DNA from 3 places in the Streptomyces sp. NPDC030799 genome. Region 1 is predicted to be linked to each of the others. Evidence: riboswitches for the same ligand, from Rfam matches in the RefSeq annotation. Region 1 holds a riboswitch; each other region holds the start of a gene.
What was found. A riboswitch is a leader RNA that binds a small molecule or an ion and turns the genes downstream of it on or off. The one in region 1 is predicted to bind cyclic di-AMP.
Positions count from the first base shown of each region.

Region 1 (5,028 bases):
GCGGACGGTACGACCCCGCGTGCGGCCGCCCACGCCATGGTGACCGACCGGCTGCCGGTGATCGCGGACCGCTTCGGGTGGTACCGGTGACGGACCCCGCGATGCCTCGCCGTCACGGGGGCGTCAGGGCCGCGCACCTGTCTGCACCCGGCCGCCCGGCGCACGGGTGACCGAAAGGTCTGCCGCCCCGCACTCGAACGGCCGCGAGTGCGGGGCCCTTCCGTGCCGTCCTCGGCAACGGATTAGGGTGAGCGCGTGGCGAGAGTGCGGTTGAGCGTGGCCGAGCGGCGGGAGGAACTGCTGCAGGCTGCCATCGGGCAGATCGAGGCGCGGGGCGTGGCGGCGGTCAGGATCGCCGACGTGGCCGCGGTGCTCGGGGTGAGCAACGCCCTGGTGCTGTACCACTTCTCGACGAAGGAGAAGCTGGTCGCGGCCGCGTTCCGGTACGCGGCAGAGGACGATCTCGCGCATCTGCGCAAGCTCCTGGGGCGGCGGACGTCCGCGCTGCGCCGGCTGCGGGCCGCGGTGCGCTGGTATGCCCCGACCGGGCAGGCCAAGGGCTGGCGGCTGTGGATCGAGGGCTGGGCGGTGGCCCTGCGCGAGCCGGTGCTGCGCGAGGTCACCCGGGATCTCGACAAGCAGTGGAAGGCGGCGATCGCCGAGGTCATCGCCGAGGGCGTGGCGGCGGGCGAGTTCGCCTGCGCCGACCCGGCCGGTGCCGCGCTGCGGCTGACCGCGCTGCTGGACGGGCTGGCCGTGCAGCTGACCTCGTACCCCGGAGCGGTGCCGCGGACCCGCGCGCAGGAATGGACCGACGAGGCGCTGGCCCGTGAACTGGGCCTGGACCGGCAGGCGTTGACCGAACGGTAGGGGCTCTCGGCCGCATCGGGCCGGCTGCACGGTGCTGTGCGGGTGAGCCGCTGTGGTGCCCGAAGCCGGGGTTGGGCGGGCGCCGCCGACGAACACCGGCCGGCCGGACACCCACGTGCCCCGCACCGCGGGTACGGGCGGTGCGGGGCACGTGGGTGCCGGTCAGGCCACCGAGGTGATGCGCAGCTTGATGTCGTCGGGGGAAAGGGTGCCCTTCGCGGTGACATGGTCGCCGGAGGACTCGCCGCGCAGACGGCGGCCGATCCACGGGACCAGGTACTCGCGGGCCCACTGGACGTCGTCGCGGCGGATGTCCAGCGTGCCCCGGGGCGGCTGCGGCGGCCACGGCTGCTCCGGGTCGGCCGGGATCTCCAGGCCGAGGACCTGGCCGGCGCGCAGCGCCACGCGCGTGTGCCCCTCGGGCGAGAGGTGCAGCCGGTCACTGTCCCAGGCCCTGCGGTCCTGTACGGACTTCAGGGACCACAGGTCGAGCACGGGGCAGCCGTACCGGTCGGCGATGGCGCGGACGTGCCCGTTGTACGTGGCGATCTTGCCGCGCAGATGCTTCAGCACGGGGACGCCACGGGTGTCGAAGCCGGTCGTCACCATCACCGTGCCGACCGCCTCGGTCAGCCGGGCCACGGCGCGCTCGAAGCGCTCGGCCACCTCGTCCGGGTCGGTGCCGGGCCGGATGATGTCGTTGCCGCCCGCGCAGAAGGACACCAGGTCCGGGGCGAGTTCGACGGCCTGCGGGAGCTGGTCCTGCACGATCTGGTCGAGCAGCTTCCCGCGGACCGCGAGATTGGTGTATTTGAAGTCGCCCTCGGGCTGCCGGTCCGCGAGCAGTACCGCGAACCGGTCGGCCCAGCCGACGAATGCCCCGTCGGGGCCGGGGTCGCCGACGCCCTCGGTGAAGCTGTCCCCCACCGCCACGTACGACCCGATCACTGATGTGTTGTCACTCTTCGAATCGTCTGCCACGTCGGACCATGATTCACCTTTGGATGTGTCCTACGCGACCGTAGGCAGGGGTTGACGGCCGGTGAGATATGACACCCTTAAATGATTTGCCAACCCGGAACAGGGCGAACACGCCGAAGGACGGACAGCCTCAGACGACGGCGACGCCGTGCTCGCGGAGGTAGCCGACCGGGTCGATGTCGGAGCCGTAGTCGGGGGTGGTACGGATCTCGAAGTGCAGGTGCGGGCCGGTGACGTTGCCGGTGGCGCCCGACAGGCCGACCTGCCGGCCCTCGGTCACGGTCTGCCCGGGCGAGACGGAGAGCCGGGAGAGGTGGCCGTACTGCGCGTAGTGGCCGTCGTTCAGCCTGAGGACGACCTGGTTGCCGTACGCGCCGCCCCAGCCGGCGGAGACGACCGTCCCGGCGGCGACGGCCTTGACCGGGGTGCCGGTCGGTACGACGAAGTCGACGCCCGTGTGGTAGCCGCTGGACCACATGCTGCCGGCCACGTGGTAACCGGTGCCGATGGTGGCGCCCGTGACCGGGAGGGTGAAGCCGGTGGAGGTGGCCGGCGTCGTGGCGGCGCCGGAGGTCCTGGGCGCCGGGGCCGCCTGGGGCGTGGAGCGGTGCGAGCCGCCGGACGACCGGCTCGGGGCCGCGGGCTCGGTGCGGGTGGGTGCGGTCTGCCTGCGGGTGGGTGCGGCCTGCCTGCCGAGCGCGAGCTCCAGGCCGGGGTGGATCAGCGACGGGTCGTCGCCGACGGCCTGCCGGTTGTCGGCGTAGAGGCGGTGCCAGCCGCCCGCCACGTGCTGCTCGTCGGCGATCACCGAAAGGCAGTCGCCGGTCTTCACCGTGTAGGTACGGACGCCGGAATCCGGCTGCGCGGCGGCCTTGTGCACCGGGGCCCGAAGGGACTGCACGGCCTGCGCGGAGACGGACTGCGCGGTGCCGACGGCATGCGCCCCGGTGGTTCCGACGAGCGGGAGGGCCAGGGCGGCACCACCGGTTCCGGCGACGGCGATCGAGCGGGAAAGACGCGGGGTCTTGGGGCGTCGGTGCTTGCCCTTACCAGGCATGGCGCATTCCTCTCCGGCGCCTGCGAGGTGAGCTGTCGGGTTCGGGCTGGAGCTGCCCGGCCGTGCGCGCACGGTTTCACCCCGAGCCTGTCGCGGAGACCGGACAGGCAGTGGTACCTGATGGGTCCCCCGCTCCTGCCGAACACGGGTCAAGTGTGTGGGGCTCCGGGCGGCGGCAGGATTCGGCGTTCCGTCCGGATCGGTGGCGAACGTAAGCGGGTGGGACGCAGGGAAACAAGCAGTCGGATTCCGCCGTTCGCCTTTCAGAAGATCGGATTCGGGAATTCGCCGTCACCCTCCGTGCATTTCCACCCGTTACGGCCCTTCAAATTCCCTCTTCACCGAGGAAATTACGTGGACATGACGCGGCACGCACCGTCACGAATATGACGCTCCTCACGCGCACCCGACCATGAGTCCGCATTTCACTCCGAGTTTGAATGAAGGCACCAATTCGGGCAGAAGCATTAGATGCGGCGCAGGCGGATAACCGTTGCATCCAGGTCACCTTTGAGGCCGGCACGCAGCCCGTGGTGCAGCAGTACGGCACCGCGATGGACTTCGCCCGTTTCGCGACATTCGTACGACGCCGCCGGGTCGAGTCCGCGCAGGCGCAGCGCCGGCACGGGTTCGCCGTGGCTCTGCGCCTGGAGCCAGGCGAGGACCACCGTCTCCTCACCCAGGACGTACTGGACGGCGCTCAGTCCACCGGCCGGAGGTCGCAGCCGGTACAGGTCGCCCTGCTGGACGACCGGCCGGATCTCCTTGTAGAGATCGATCCACTGCCGGGCCTCGGCCAGTTCCTGATCGGTCCACTCGGTGAGGTCGCCGCCCACCCCGAGCACGCCCGCCATGGCGCTGACGAAACGGAACCGCAGGCCACTGACCCGACCGTTGAGCTGGGTGTTCGGGCTGTCCGTGACCCAGGCGGCCATGATCCGGGCCGGGTGGATCTGACTGAAGCCGTGCTGGATGGCGAGCCGGTCCAGCGGGTCGGTGTTGTCGGAGGTCCACACCTGGTCGGTGCGGCTCATGACGCCGAGGTCGATCCGGCCGCCACCCCCCGAGCAGGACTCGAAGGCGACGGAGGGGTGGGCCGCGCGCAGCCGGTCCAGCAGGGCGTACAGGGCGCGGACGTGGTCCACCCACAGGCGCTGCGGGTACGGCTCACCGGGCCAGCCGGCGTCGGTGAAGCAGCGGTTGAAGTCCCACTTCACATAGTCGACCGGCGCGCCGGAGAGCAGGGTGTGCAGCTGCTCCCACAGGTACTCCTGCACATCCTCACGGGCGAGGTTGAGGACGAGCTGGTTGCGCAGTTCCGTCCGCTTCCGTCCCGGTTGGTACTGCACCCAGTCCGGGTGCGCGCGGTACAGGTCGCTGTCCGGGTTGACCATTTCGGGCTCGACCCAGATGCCGAACTGCATGCCGAGGTCGTGCACCTGGTCGGCGAGGGGCTTCAGGCCGTGCGGGAAGCGGTCGGGGTTGGGCGTCCAGTCGCCGAGACCCGCGCGGTCGCTGGTGCGGGCGCCGAACCAGCCGTCGTCCACGACGAAGAGCTCCACGCCGATCCCGGCGGCCCGGCGGGCGAGCGCGAGCTGCTGCTCCTCGGAGATGTCGAAGTTCGTCGCCTCCCAGGAGTTGAACAGCACCGGCCGGTCCCGCTCGGCGTCCGGGATGACGTACGCGCGCTGGTAGGCGTGCCAGGCGCGGCTCGCGCCACCGAAGCCGCCGTCGCTCCACAGGCCCGCGAACACCGGGGTGGTGTACGACTCCCCCGGCTCCAGGAGCAGCAGGCCCGAGTCGTCGTAGCCGGCGCCGCCGGTGATCTGCACGCGCGCGTCCGGGAGTTGGGCGACCGCGATGCGCCAGGAGCCGGACCAGCCGAGCGCGCATCCGTAGACCTCACCGCGCTCCTCGGTGGCGTCGGTGTCCAGCGCCACCCAGGGCAGGTGCTGGTGGCCGGTGTGGCCGCGGCGGCTGCCGATGACCTTCTCGCCGTAGGTGAGCGGGGCGGCGACGAGGCGGGACTCGGCTGCCCAGCGGCCGTGCAGCTGGGACAGCCGCCAGCCCTCGCGATCGGGCAGGGTCCAGGTGGCGGCGTCGGCGCGCAGCAGCTCCAC
Region 1 is NZ_JBVIDS010000004.1:14,515-19,542, forward strand. Features, by position in the region: gene ACZ41I_RS11025 (glutamate dehydrogenase) at 1-90, shown strand, start outside; gene ACZ41I_RS11030 (TetR/AcrR family transcriptional regulator) at 256-870, shown strand; gene ACZ41I_RS11035 (SGNH/GDSL hydrolase family protein) at 1,033-1,818, opposite strand; gene ACZ41I_RS11040 (M23 family metallopeptidase) at 1,982-2,908, opposite strand; cyclic di-AMP (ydaO/yuaA leader) riboswitch at 2,913-3,068, opposite strand; gene ACZ41I_RS11045 (alpha-galactosidase) at 3,376-5,028, opposite strand, start outside.

Region 2 (5,028 bases), on a different contig from region 1:
GGCACGGGTGAGCTGCCCGCCGTGACCGATCTGCTGGACGACCAGGAGGAGATCACTCCGGCGTCCGCGACCCGCGCCGGCTCGCGCAGCGCCGCGCGCTCCCGCCGTCGTACCCCGGCCAAGCGCTCCGCGCTGCTGACCGTTGCCGTGCCCTCGGCCTGTGTGATGGGCGTCGCCGGGATTGCCGCCGCCTCGGTCGGCGCCCTGACCGACGGCCGTGGCAAGGACACCACGGCCTCCGCGTCGGATGCGCACGCGGTCAAGCCGTCGGTCGCCAACAGCAAGCTGGACAGCCAGCTCCGGACCCTGTCCGCCGGTGCCGACGACTTCGCCGACCGGGCGAGCCGGACGCAGGAGCGGATCGACCTCAAGAACCAGCAGGAGCTGGAGAAGAAGAAGGCAGCGGCTCAGGCCGCGCTCAAGGAGCGGCTGCGCCCGAAGTTCGTGCTGCCGGTCACGCAGCGGGGGCTCAGCGCCTACTTCGGCCAGGCGGGCGTGAACTGGATGTCGGTGCACACGGGCATCGATTTCCCCGTCTCCTACGGCACCACGGTGATGGCGGCCACCGACGGCGTCGTCTCCACGAAGTGGAACAGCGCCTACGGGAACATGCTGATCGTGACGGCGAAGGACGGCACGGAGACCTGGTACTGCCACCTCTCCGGCTACCGCGTCGCTTCCGGTACGGCCGTCAAGGCCGGTCAGCCGATCGCCTACTCCGGCAACTCCGGCAACTCCACCGGCCCGCACCTGCACTTCGAGGTGCGGCCCGCGGGCGGGGCGGCCATAGACCCGCTGCCGTGGCTGAGGAGCCACGGACTCGATCCGACCTGAGCATCCAGTGGGCCCTCGCCGTTCGGCGAGGGCCCTCGTGGTCTTACAGCTTCTCCACCGGTGCGTACCGCAGCAGCAGCCGCTTCGGCTTGGCGTCGCCGAAGTCGATCGTCGCCTCCGCGTTCGAGCCCGTGCCCTTCACGGCGACGACCGTGCCGAGCCCGAACTGGTCGTGGGTGACCCGGTCCCCGACGGCCAGTGCCACCACCGGCTTCTCCGCCGTGCGCCGCGTGGCGAAGCCGGACGCGCCCGACGCCGAGGAACGCGAGCGGGTCGAGGACAGCGAGGCCGCGATCCCGGAGACCGGGCCGGAGGAAGCCGGTGCCGTCGCGCCGGTCCGCTTCCACTCGACATGGGCGGGCGGGATCTCCTCCAGGAAACGGGAGGGCGGGTTGTACGACGGCTGGCCCCAGGCGCTGCGCATCGCGGAGCGCGTGAGGTAGAGCCGCTCCCGCGCGCGCGTGATGCCGACGTACGCCAGGCGCCGCTCCTCCTCCAGCTCCTTGGTCTGGCCGAGGGCGCGCATGTGCGGGAAGACGCCGTCCTCCATGCCGGTCAGGAAGACGACAGGGAACTCCAGGCCCTTGGCGGTGTGCAGGGTCATCAGGGTGATGACGCCGTCGCCGTCCTCCTCGTCGGGGATCTGGTCCGAGTCGGCGACCAGGGCGACCTGCTCCAGGAAGTCGGCCAGCCCCACCGGCTCGCCCTCGCCGCGCTCCTGCTCGAACTCCAGCGCCACGGCCGCGAGTTCCTGGAGGTTCTCGATGCGGGTCTCGTCCTGCGGATCGGTGGAGGCCTGCAACTCGGCGAGGTAGCCGGTGCGTTCCAGGACCGCCTCCAGGACGGTGGCCGGTCCGGCGCCGGACTCGGCGATCGTGCGCAGGTCCTCCATCAGCGTGTTGAACCGCTTGACCGCGTTGGTGGAGCGCGCGGCCATGCCGTACGCCTCGTCCACACGCTTCAGCGCCTGCGGGAAGCTGATCTTCTCGCGCTGGGCGAGGGCGTCGACCATCGCCTCCGCGCGATCGCCGATGCCCCGCTTGGGCACGTTGAGGATGCGGCGCAGCGGCACCGAGTCCTCGGGGTTGGCGAGGACCCGCAGATAGGCGAGGACGTCCCGGACCTCCTTGCGCTCGTAGAAGCGGACCCCGCCGACGACCTTGTAGGGCAGGCCGACGCGGATGAAGATCTCTTCGAAGACACGGGACTGGGCGTTGGTGCGGTAGAAGACGGCGACGTCGCCGGCCTTGGCCTCGCCCGCGTCCACCAGGCGGTCTATCTCTTCGGCGACGAACTGCGCCTCGTCGTGCTCGGTGTCGGCGACGTATCCGGTGATCCGCGCGCCCTGGCCGGCGTTGGTCCACAGGTTCTTCGGGCGGCGGGACTCGTTCCGCTCGATGACCGCGTTGGCGGCGGACAGGATGGTCTGGGTGGAGCGGTAGTTCTGCTCCAGCAGGATCGTCGTCGCGTCCGGATAGTCCTCCTCGAACTGGAGGATGTTGCGGATCGTCGCACCCCGGAAGGCGTAGATCGACTGGTCCGCGTCACCCACCACGCACAGTTCGGCGGGCGGGAGGTCGTACTCGCCGGGCGGGGTGTCCTCATCGTGTTCCCCGGTGCCGACGAGCTCCCGTACGAGCGCGTACTGGGCGTGGTTGGTGTCCTGGTACTCGTCGACCAGGACGTGCCGGAAGCGGCGGCGGTAGTGCTCGGCCACGTCCGGGAAGGCACGCAGCAGGTTGACCGTCGTCATGATCAGGTCGTCGAAGTCGAGGGCGTTCGCCTCGCGCAGCCGCGACTGGTACAGGGCGTAGGCCTGGGCGAGGGTCTTCTCGAAGCCGTCGGTGGCCTGGGCGGCGAAGTCCTCCTCGTCGATCAGCTCGTTCTTCAGGTTGCTGATCTTGGCGCTGAAGGACTTCGGCGGGAAGCGCTTGGGGTCGAGGTCCAGGTCGCGGCAGACCAGGGCCATCAGGCGCTTCGAGTCCGCGGCGTCGTAGATCGAGAACGACGACGTGAAGCCGAGCTTCTTGCTCTCGCGGCGCAGGATGCGCACGCACGCGCTGTGGAAGGTCATCACCCACATCGCGTGCGCGCGCGGGCCGACGAGCTGCTCGACGCGCTCCTTCATCTCGCCCGCGGCCTTGTTGGTGAAGGTGATCGCGAGGATCTGGCCCGGGTGCACGTGCCGCTCGGCGAGGAGGTGGGCAATGCGGTGGGTGAGCACACGCGTCTTGCCGGAGCCGGCGCCGGCGACGATGAGCAGCGGCGAGCCGGCGTGCACGACCGCGGCACGCTGGTTGTCGTTCAGCCCTTCCAGGAGGGCCGCCGCGTCGAGCGCGGGGCGGGGGGCGCCGTCGCGGTAGTAGGCGTCCCGGTCCGGCGGCACGTCGAACTTCCCGCCGAACAGATCGTCCGGAATCGACTCCGGAGCGTGATCGTCCTCGGGCGGCGGCGGGGGCTCCTCCTCGCGCCCGCGAGGGGGCTGGAGGTCCGCCAGGAAGCTGTCGTCAAAGAGGCTGCTCATCGCTCTACGAGTCTAGGGCGCCCCACCGACAACCGGTCGCCGTCCCGGCAAGATGGCCGACCGGCGAAGCGGCGGACATCCTGAGGCACGGCCCTGACGCTGCGGAATCACCCGATGACGTGGACGTGATCCCGACGCCGGATCACGAAAATGTATCGGACATATCACGCACCAACCTTCACACTAGTCACACCGGTTGGCTAGGTTGCCGTCAGGCCGCGTGCGCGGCCTCCGCCGAGTCCGGCGCGCCCGCACGGCGCCCGGAGCCGGGGACCCACCGAATCCTGGGGTGAATCGGCCGACTCCCGCCCGGGACGAGGCCGTAGGGCAACCCTTCCGAACCGCCGCCCGAACCCGACAGCTAACCCGGTAGGCGGCTCACTGGAAGGAGTCGCCTCCCTTGGCGTCGCACCGCAAGACGCGCCCCGGCGGGGCCATCGGGACGGGCCTGCGCACCCCCGCCCTCGCCACCGCCGCCCTCACCTCCATGGCCGTGCTCTCGCAGACCGCAGAGGCCACCCCGGGTACCGATCACGCCAAGCCGAGCCTGGAGGAGGTCGAGAAGAAGGTCGACGACCTCTACCGCCAGGCGGAGTCGGCGACCGAGAAGTACAACGCGGCCAAGGAGCGGACAGGAAAGCAGCGGGGCCGCGTCGACGCCCTGCGCGACGACGTCGCCCGGCGTACCGAACGCCTCAACAAGGCCCGGGAGGAGCTGGGTTCCTTCGCCGCGGCCCAGTACCGCACCGGCGCCGCCGCACCCGACACGGCCACCTTCCTGCTCGCGGACAGCCCGCAGGACTACTTCGACCAGAGCCAGCTGATGAACCGGCTGACCTCGCGGGAGAAGAGCGCGGTCGACGGCTACATCGGCGAGCAGGCCGCGACCATGAGGAAACGGCGGGAGGCAGCGGAGAGCCTGCGGACGCTGACCGACTCGCAGCACGACCTGCAGACCGCCAAGGCGACCGTCCAGAAGAAACTCGCCTCCGCGCGCAAGCTGCTGTCACAGCTGACGGCCCAGGAGAAGGCGCGGCTGGCCGCCATCGAGCGGGAGAAGCAGCAGGAGGCGGCACGCAAGGCGGCCGAGCTGGCGAAGCGGCAGGCAGCCCAGCAGCAAGCCGCTTCGTCGCCGTCCTCGTCGTCGTCATCCTCCTCCTCGTCGTCCGGATCCGGTTCGACGGGCTCCGGCTCGACCGGGTCCACGGCCCCCAGTTCGGACGGCACGAAGGCCGAGAAGGCGATCGCCTTCGCCCGCGCACAGATCGGCAAGCCGTATGTGTGGGGCGCCACCGGGCCGGACTCCTACGACTGCTCGGGCCTTACCCAGGCCGCCTGGAAGGCGGCCGGCGTCACCCTTCCGCGCACCACGTACGACCAGGTCCATGCGGGCACCACGGTGTCACTGGCCGACGCCCGGCCGGGCGACCTGGTCTTCTTCTACGACGACATCAGCCACGTCGGCCTCTACATGGGCAACGGCATGATGATCCACGCCCCGAAGCCGGGCGCGTACGTCCGCGAGGAGTCGATCTACTACGGCGGAGAGTCGATCATCCACAGCGTGGTCCGACCGGGCTGACCGAACCGGCCGACTTCGCCCCACGCGCGCGTACCGGCGTTTTCGCCCTCCACGCGCGCGTGCCCTTCCCGGGCAGGGACCGTGCGGC
Region 2 is NZ_JBVIDS010000007.1:134,578-139,605, forward strand. Features, by position in the region: gene ACZ41I_RS19145 (M23 family metallopeptidase) at 1-834, shown strand, start outside; gene pcrA (DNA helicase PcrA) at 878-3,358, opposite strand; cyclic di-AMP (ydaO/yuaA leader) riboswitch at 3,581-3,750, shown strand; gene ACZ41I_RS19155 (C40 family peptidase) at 3,759-4,940, shown strand.
Region 2: another riboswitch for cyclic di-AMP. It lies ahead of ACZ41I_RS19155 (C40 family peptidase); the one in region 1 lies ahead of ACZ41I_RS11040 (M23 family metallopeptidase).

Region 3 (5,028 bases), on a different contig from region 1:
GAAGCGCGAGGTCCTCGTCGAGGAGGTTCCGGCGCGCGCCCTGATGGCCGCCTACCGGCTCCCGCACGACGGCACGCGCGCGTGCGACGCGGCCGACCTCGCCCTGACCGTCCTCGGCGGCGGCGAGTCCTCCCGCCTGTACAACCGGCTCGTGCGCCGCGACCGTACGGCTGTCGCGGCCGGCTTCGGCCTGCTGCGCCTGGCGGGCGCGCCCTCGATGGGCTGGCTGGACGTGAAGGCCTCCGGTGACGTCGAGGTGCCGGTCATCGAGGCCGCCATCGACGAGGAGCTGGCCCGGTTCGCCGAGGAGGGCCCCACCCCCGAGGAGATGGAGCGCGCCCAGGCCCAGTTGGAGCGCGAGTGGCTGGACCGGCTCGGCACGGTCGCCGGCCGTGCGGACGAACTGTGCCGGTACGCCGTCCTGTTCGGCGACCCGCAGCTCGCCCTCACCGCCGTCAAGCGCGTCCTGGAGGTGACTCCTCAGGAGGTCCAGGAGGTCGCCAAGGCCCGTCTGCGTCCCGACAACCGCGCGGTCCTGGTCTACGAACCGAAGTCCCCGGAGGAGGCCCCGGACGCCGACGTCCCCGAGGACCCGGAGCAGGAAGCGACCGTAGAGGCCGGTAACGAGAACGAGGAGACGGCCAAGTGACCGAGCTCGCCACCATGGACTTCCACCCCCAGCCGCAGCCCGGCGAGGCCCGGCCCTGGGCGTTCCCGGCGCCCGAGCGCACCGCGCTCGGCAACGGCCTGACCGTGCTGCGCTGCCACCGCCCCGGCCAGCAGGTCGTCGCCGTCGAGGTGCTGCTCGACGCACCCCTGGACGCCGAGCCGGCCGGCCTGGACGGCGTTGCCACGATCATGGCGCGGGCCTTCTCCGAGGGTACCGACAAGCACTCCGCCGAGGAGTTCGCCGCCGAGCTGGAGCGCGCGGGCGCCACGCTCGACGCGCACGCCGACCACCCCGGCGTCCGGCTCAGCCTGGAGGTCCCGGCCTCCCGCCTGGCCAAGGGCCTCGGCCTGATCGCCGACGCCCTGCGCGCGCCCGCCTTCGCCGAGAGCGAGGTGGAGCGGCTGGTCCGCAACCGCCTGGACGAGATCCCGCACGAGCTGGCCAACCCCTCCCGCCGGGCCGCCAAGGAACTCTCCAAGGAGCTGTTCCCGGCGACCTCGCGCATGTCGCGTCCGCGCCAGGGCACCGAGGAGACCGTCGAGAAGATCGACGCCGCCGCCGTACGCGCCTTCTACGACCGGTACGTACGCCCCGCCACGGCCACGGCCGTCGTGGTCGGCGACCTCACCGGGATCGACCTGGACGCGCTGCTCGGCGACACCCTGGGCGCCTGGACCGGCACCCCGGGCGAGCCGCGGCCCGTGCCCCCGGTGACCGCGGACGACACCGGCCGCGTGGTCATCGTGGACCGGCCCGGCGCCGTCCAGACGCAGCTGCTCATCGGCCGCGTCGGCCCCGACCGGCACGACCGCGTGTGGCCCGCCCAGGTGCTCGGCACCTACTGCCTCGGCGGCACCCTCACCTCCCGCCTGGACCGCGTCCTGCGCGAGGAGAAGGGCTACACCTACGGAGTGCGCGCCTTCGGGCAGGTCCTCAGGTCCGCACCGGACGGCACGGGCGCCTCCATGCTCGCCATCAGCGGCTCCGTGGACACCCCCAACACCGGTCCCGCGCTGGAGGACCTGTGGAAGGTGCTGCGGACCCTCGCGGCGGAGGGCCTGACCGACGCCGAGCGGGACGTGGCCGTGCAGAACCTCGTCGGGGTGGCGCCGCTGAAGTACGAGACCGCGGCGGCCGTGGCGAGCACGCTGGCCGACCAGGTCGAGCAGCACCTGCCCGACGACTTCCAGGCGACGCTGTATCAGCAGCTGGCCGCGACGGGCACGGTGGAGGCCACGGCGGCCGTCGTGAACGCCTTCCCGGTGGACCGCATGGTGACCGTCCTCGTCGGTGACGCCGCCCAGATCAAGGCGCCGGTCGAGGCACTCGGCATCGGCGATGTGACCGTGGTGGCGGCCGAGTAGCAACGGCACGCACGCGAGGGGCCCTGACGGTCGACACACCGTCAGGGCCCCTGCGGTTCCACTCCCTTCCCCAGATGCCCGATTTGAGGCGGAGGTTGCCTGTCTGCCCTGTGGGATGCGCTACAAAAGCCCGGATCCGTTTGAGGTTGGAAAGCAGGCTTCCGTAGCGTCGTCCGGGCTGTTCGTCAGGCAGTACGCCGCACCCGCGGCACCGGACAGCCATCGCCGAGTCCCCGTACGGCGCGAGCCAGGGGAGCCGGGGACCCACCGTCCCTGGGGTGAATCGGGCGCCCGCGCGACAGCGAGGGGGCCTGTAGGAGACCTTCCTGCTCCGAACCCGTCAGCTAACCCGGTAGGCGAGAGGGAAGGAAAGGACCAGCCACTTCATGGCGTTCATGTGCGCCACCGGGAAGCATCGCAAGCCCGGCCGGGTCAAGCGCACCACCGCTCAGGCGGCCGGCATCGCGGCCCTCACCACCACCGGCGTCATCGGCACCCTCGCGGCGTCTCCGGCGACGGCCGCCGAGAACACCGCCGAGCAGACCGGCCTCACCCCGGTGATCAGCGTCGGCGACGACATCGCCGAGCAGATCGACGCGCAGGCCGCCGCCCAGCAGCAGGCCGCCGAACAGAAGGCGGCCGAGGAGGCCGCGGCCAAGCGGGCCCAGGAGATCCGCCAGGCCAGGGCCCGCGCCGCCCGCGAGGCCGAGCGCGAGCGGCTGAACGCCTTCGTCGCCCCGATCGCACACTCCTACGTGTCGACGGCCTACAAGGCCAGCAGCTCGCTGTGGTCCTCCGGTTCGCACACCGGTATCGACTTCCACGCGGCCAGCGGCACGCCCGTCCACGCCGTCGGCATGGGCACCGTCGTCTCCACCGGCTGGGGCGGCGCGTACGGCAACGAGATCGTGATCCGCATGGCCGACGGCATGTACACCCAGTACGGCCATCTGTCGTCGATCGGCGTCACGGTGGGCCAGCAGGTCACCCCGGGCCTGCAGATCGGCCTGTCCGGCGCGACCGGCAACGTCACCGGTCCGCACCTCCACTTCGAGGCCCGTACGACTCCCGACTACGGCTCGGACGTCGACCCGGTCGCCTACCTCCGCAAGCACGGCGTGGACGTCTGACGCCCCTGCCGCTCCCCGGAAGCCCCGCCCGCACCGGCCGGGGCTTCCGCCGTTTTCCGGCGCGTCCACCGGATCCGCTGGCCAAAAAAATATCCATGGATTCCGGCCCGCCGTCGGAATGTCCGACGCATTGGAATAGAGTCACGGAACACGCGTCCATCGTCGACGTTTCACGGGGATTAAGACGGAGGTCGGTCATGCGTATTCCGGCGCACTCGGTGTGCACGGCGATCCGGGACGACATCGTGGCCGGTGTCCATGAGCGCGGCGGCCGCCTCACCGAGGAAGTCCTGGCCCGCCGCTACGGCGTCTCGCGCGTCCCCGTCCGCGAGGCGCTGCGCACCCTGGAGGCCGAGGGATTCGTGGTGACCCGCCGGCACGCCGGCGCGTGCGTGGCCGAGCCGACCGAGCAGGAGGCGGCCGACCTGCTGGAGATGCGCATGCTCCTGGAGCCGCTCGGAGCCGCCCGGGCCGCCCAGCGCCGCACGGAGGCCCACCTGAAGGTGCTGCGCGGCCTGGTCAGGATCGGTCAGGAGCGGGCCAGGAGGGGCCACAGCGACGATCTGCGCTCACTGGGCGGCTGGTTCCACGAGACGCTCGCCCAGGCCTGTGGCAGTCCCTCGCTGAGCGCGATGCTCACCCAGCTGCGGCACAAGATCGCCTGGATGTACGCGGTGGAGGCGCCGCCGAGCCCGGTGGAGTCCTGGGCGGAACACGGCGCCATCGTCGACGCGGTGGCGCGCGGCGACGGCGAGCGCGCGCGGGCGGTCACGGCGCTGCACACCGAGCGCGCGACGGCCGCGCACCGGCTCCGTTTTTCCGGGTCCGCCGAGCGCGTGAGGACTTCGCAACACGCCGTAAACATGCCGAGCCTTCGGCATTAACACGGGCACCGTATACAAAGAAGGGGCTATTCGGTGGGCATGATTTCCGCTGCCCTTTTCTCCGGCGCCCTGAATTCTTGTTCCGGAAAACGCGGAAGCCGCGCCACCCGGAATGGGCGGCGCGGCTCCCCCGCCTTGCTCAGACGGTCTCGGGCAGCTCTTCCAGCCCCTCGGAGACCAGCTTGGCCAGACGGTCCAGGGCGACGTCCGCGCCCTCGGCGTCGGAGGCGAGGACGATCTCCTCGCCGCCCTGGGCGCCCAGGCCCAGGACAGCCAGCATGGAGGCCGCGTTGACGGGGTTGCCGTCAGCCTTGGCGATCGTCACCGGGACGCCTGCGGCCGTGGCGGCTCGGACGAAGATGGAGGCGGGGCGGGCGTGGAGGCCCTCGGCCCAGCCGACGTTGACGCGGCGCTCAGCCATGTGTTGCTGCCCTTCAGTCTTCAGGGTTGTCTAGACCAGTTTCCCATATCGTGAAGCATGCCCGGAGCGGACCTTCGTCCTGCCCCGGCGGGTCGTCGGACCGCGGCCTCGGTCCGACTCGTCGTCCTCCACAGACTGCCCCGCGCCGTTGTCGTACGCGAGCCGTACTCTGGGGCCCATGCAGACCTCGGCGGACCGGCAGGACCGGCACCAGTACCCCGCCCACTGGGAGGCGGACGTGGTGCTGCGCGACGGGGGTACCGCGCGCATCCGGCCCATCACCATTGATGACGCCGACCGCCTGGTCAGCTTCTACGAGCAGGTCTCGGACGAGTCGAAGTACTACCGCTTCTTCGCGCCGTACCCCAGGCTCTCCGCCAAGGACGTCCACCGCTTCACGCACCACGACTTTGTGGACCGGGTGGGACTCGCGGCCACCATCGGCGGCGAGTTCATCGCCACCGTACGCTACGACCGCATCGGCACCGACGGCCTGCCCGCCTCCGCGCCCGCCGACGAGGCCGAGGTCGCCTTCCTCGTGCAGGACGCCCACCAGGGC
Region 3 is NZ_JBVIDS010000014.1:158,246-163,273, reverse strand. Features, by position in the region: gene ACZ41I_RS31630 (M16 family metallopeptidase) at 1-649, shown strand, start outside; gene ACZ41I_RS31625 (M16 family metallopeptidase) at 646-2,034, shown strand; cyclic di-AMP (ydaO/yuaA leader) riboswitch at 2,248-2,408, shown strand; gene ACZ41I_RS31620 (M23 family metallopeptidase) at 2,421-3,164, shown strand; gene ACZ41I_RS31615 (GntR family transcriptional regulator) at 3,362-4,048, shown strand; gene ACZ41I_RS31610 (HPr family phosphocarrier protein) at 4,188-4,469, opposite strand; gene ACZ41I_RS31605 (bifunctional acetate--CoA ligase family protein/GNAT family N-acetyltransferase) at 4,648-5,028, shown strand, end outside.
Region 3: another riboswitch for cyclic di-AMP. It lies ahead of ACZ41I_RS31620 (M23 family metallopeptidase); the one in region 1 lies ahead of ACZ41I_RS11040 (M23 family metallopeptidase).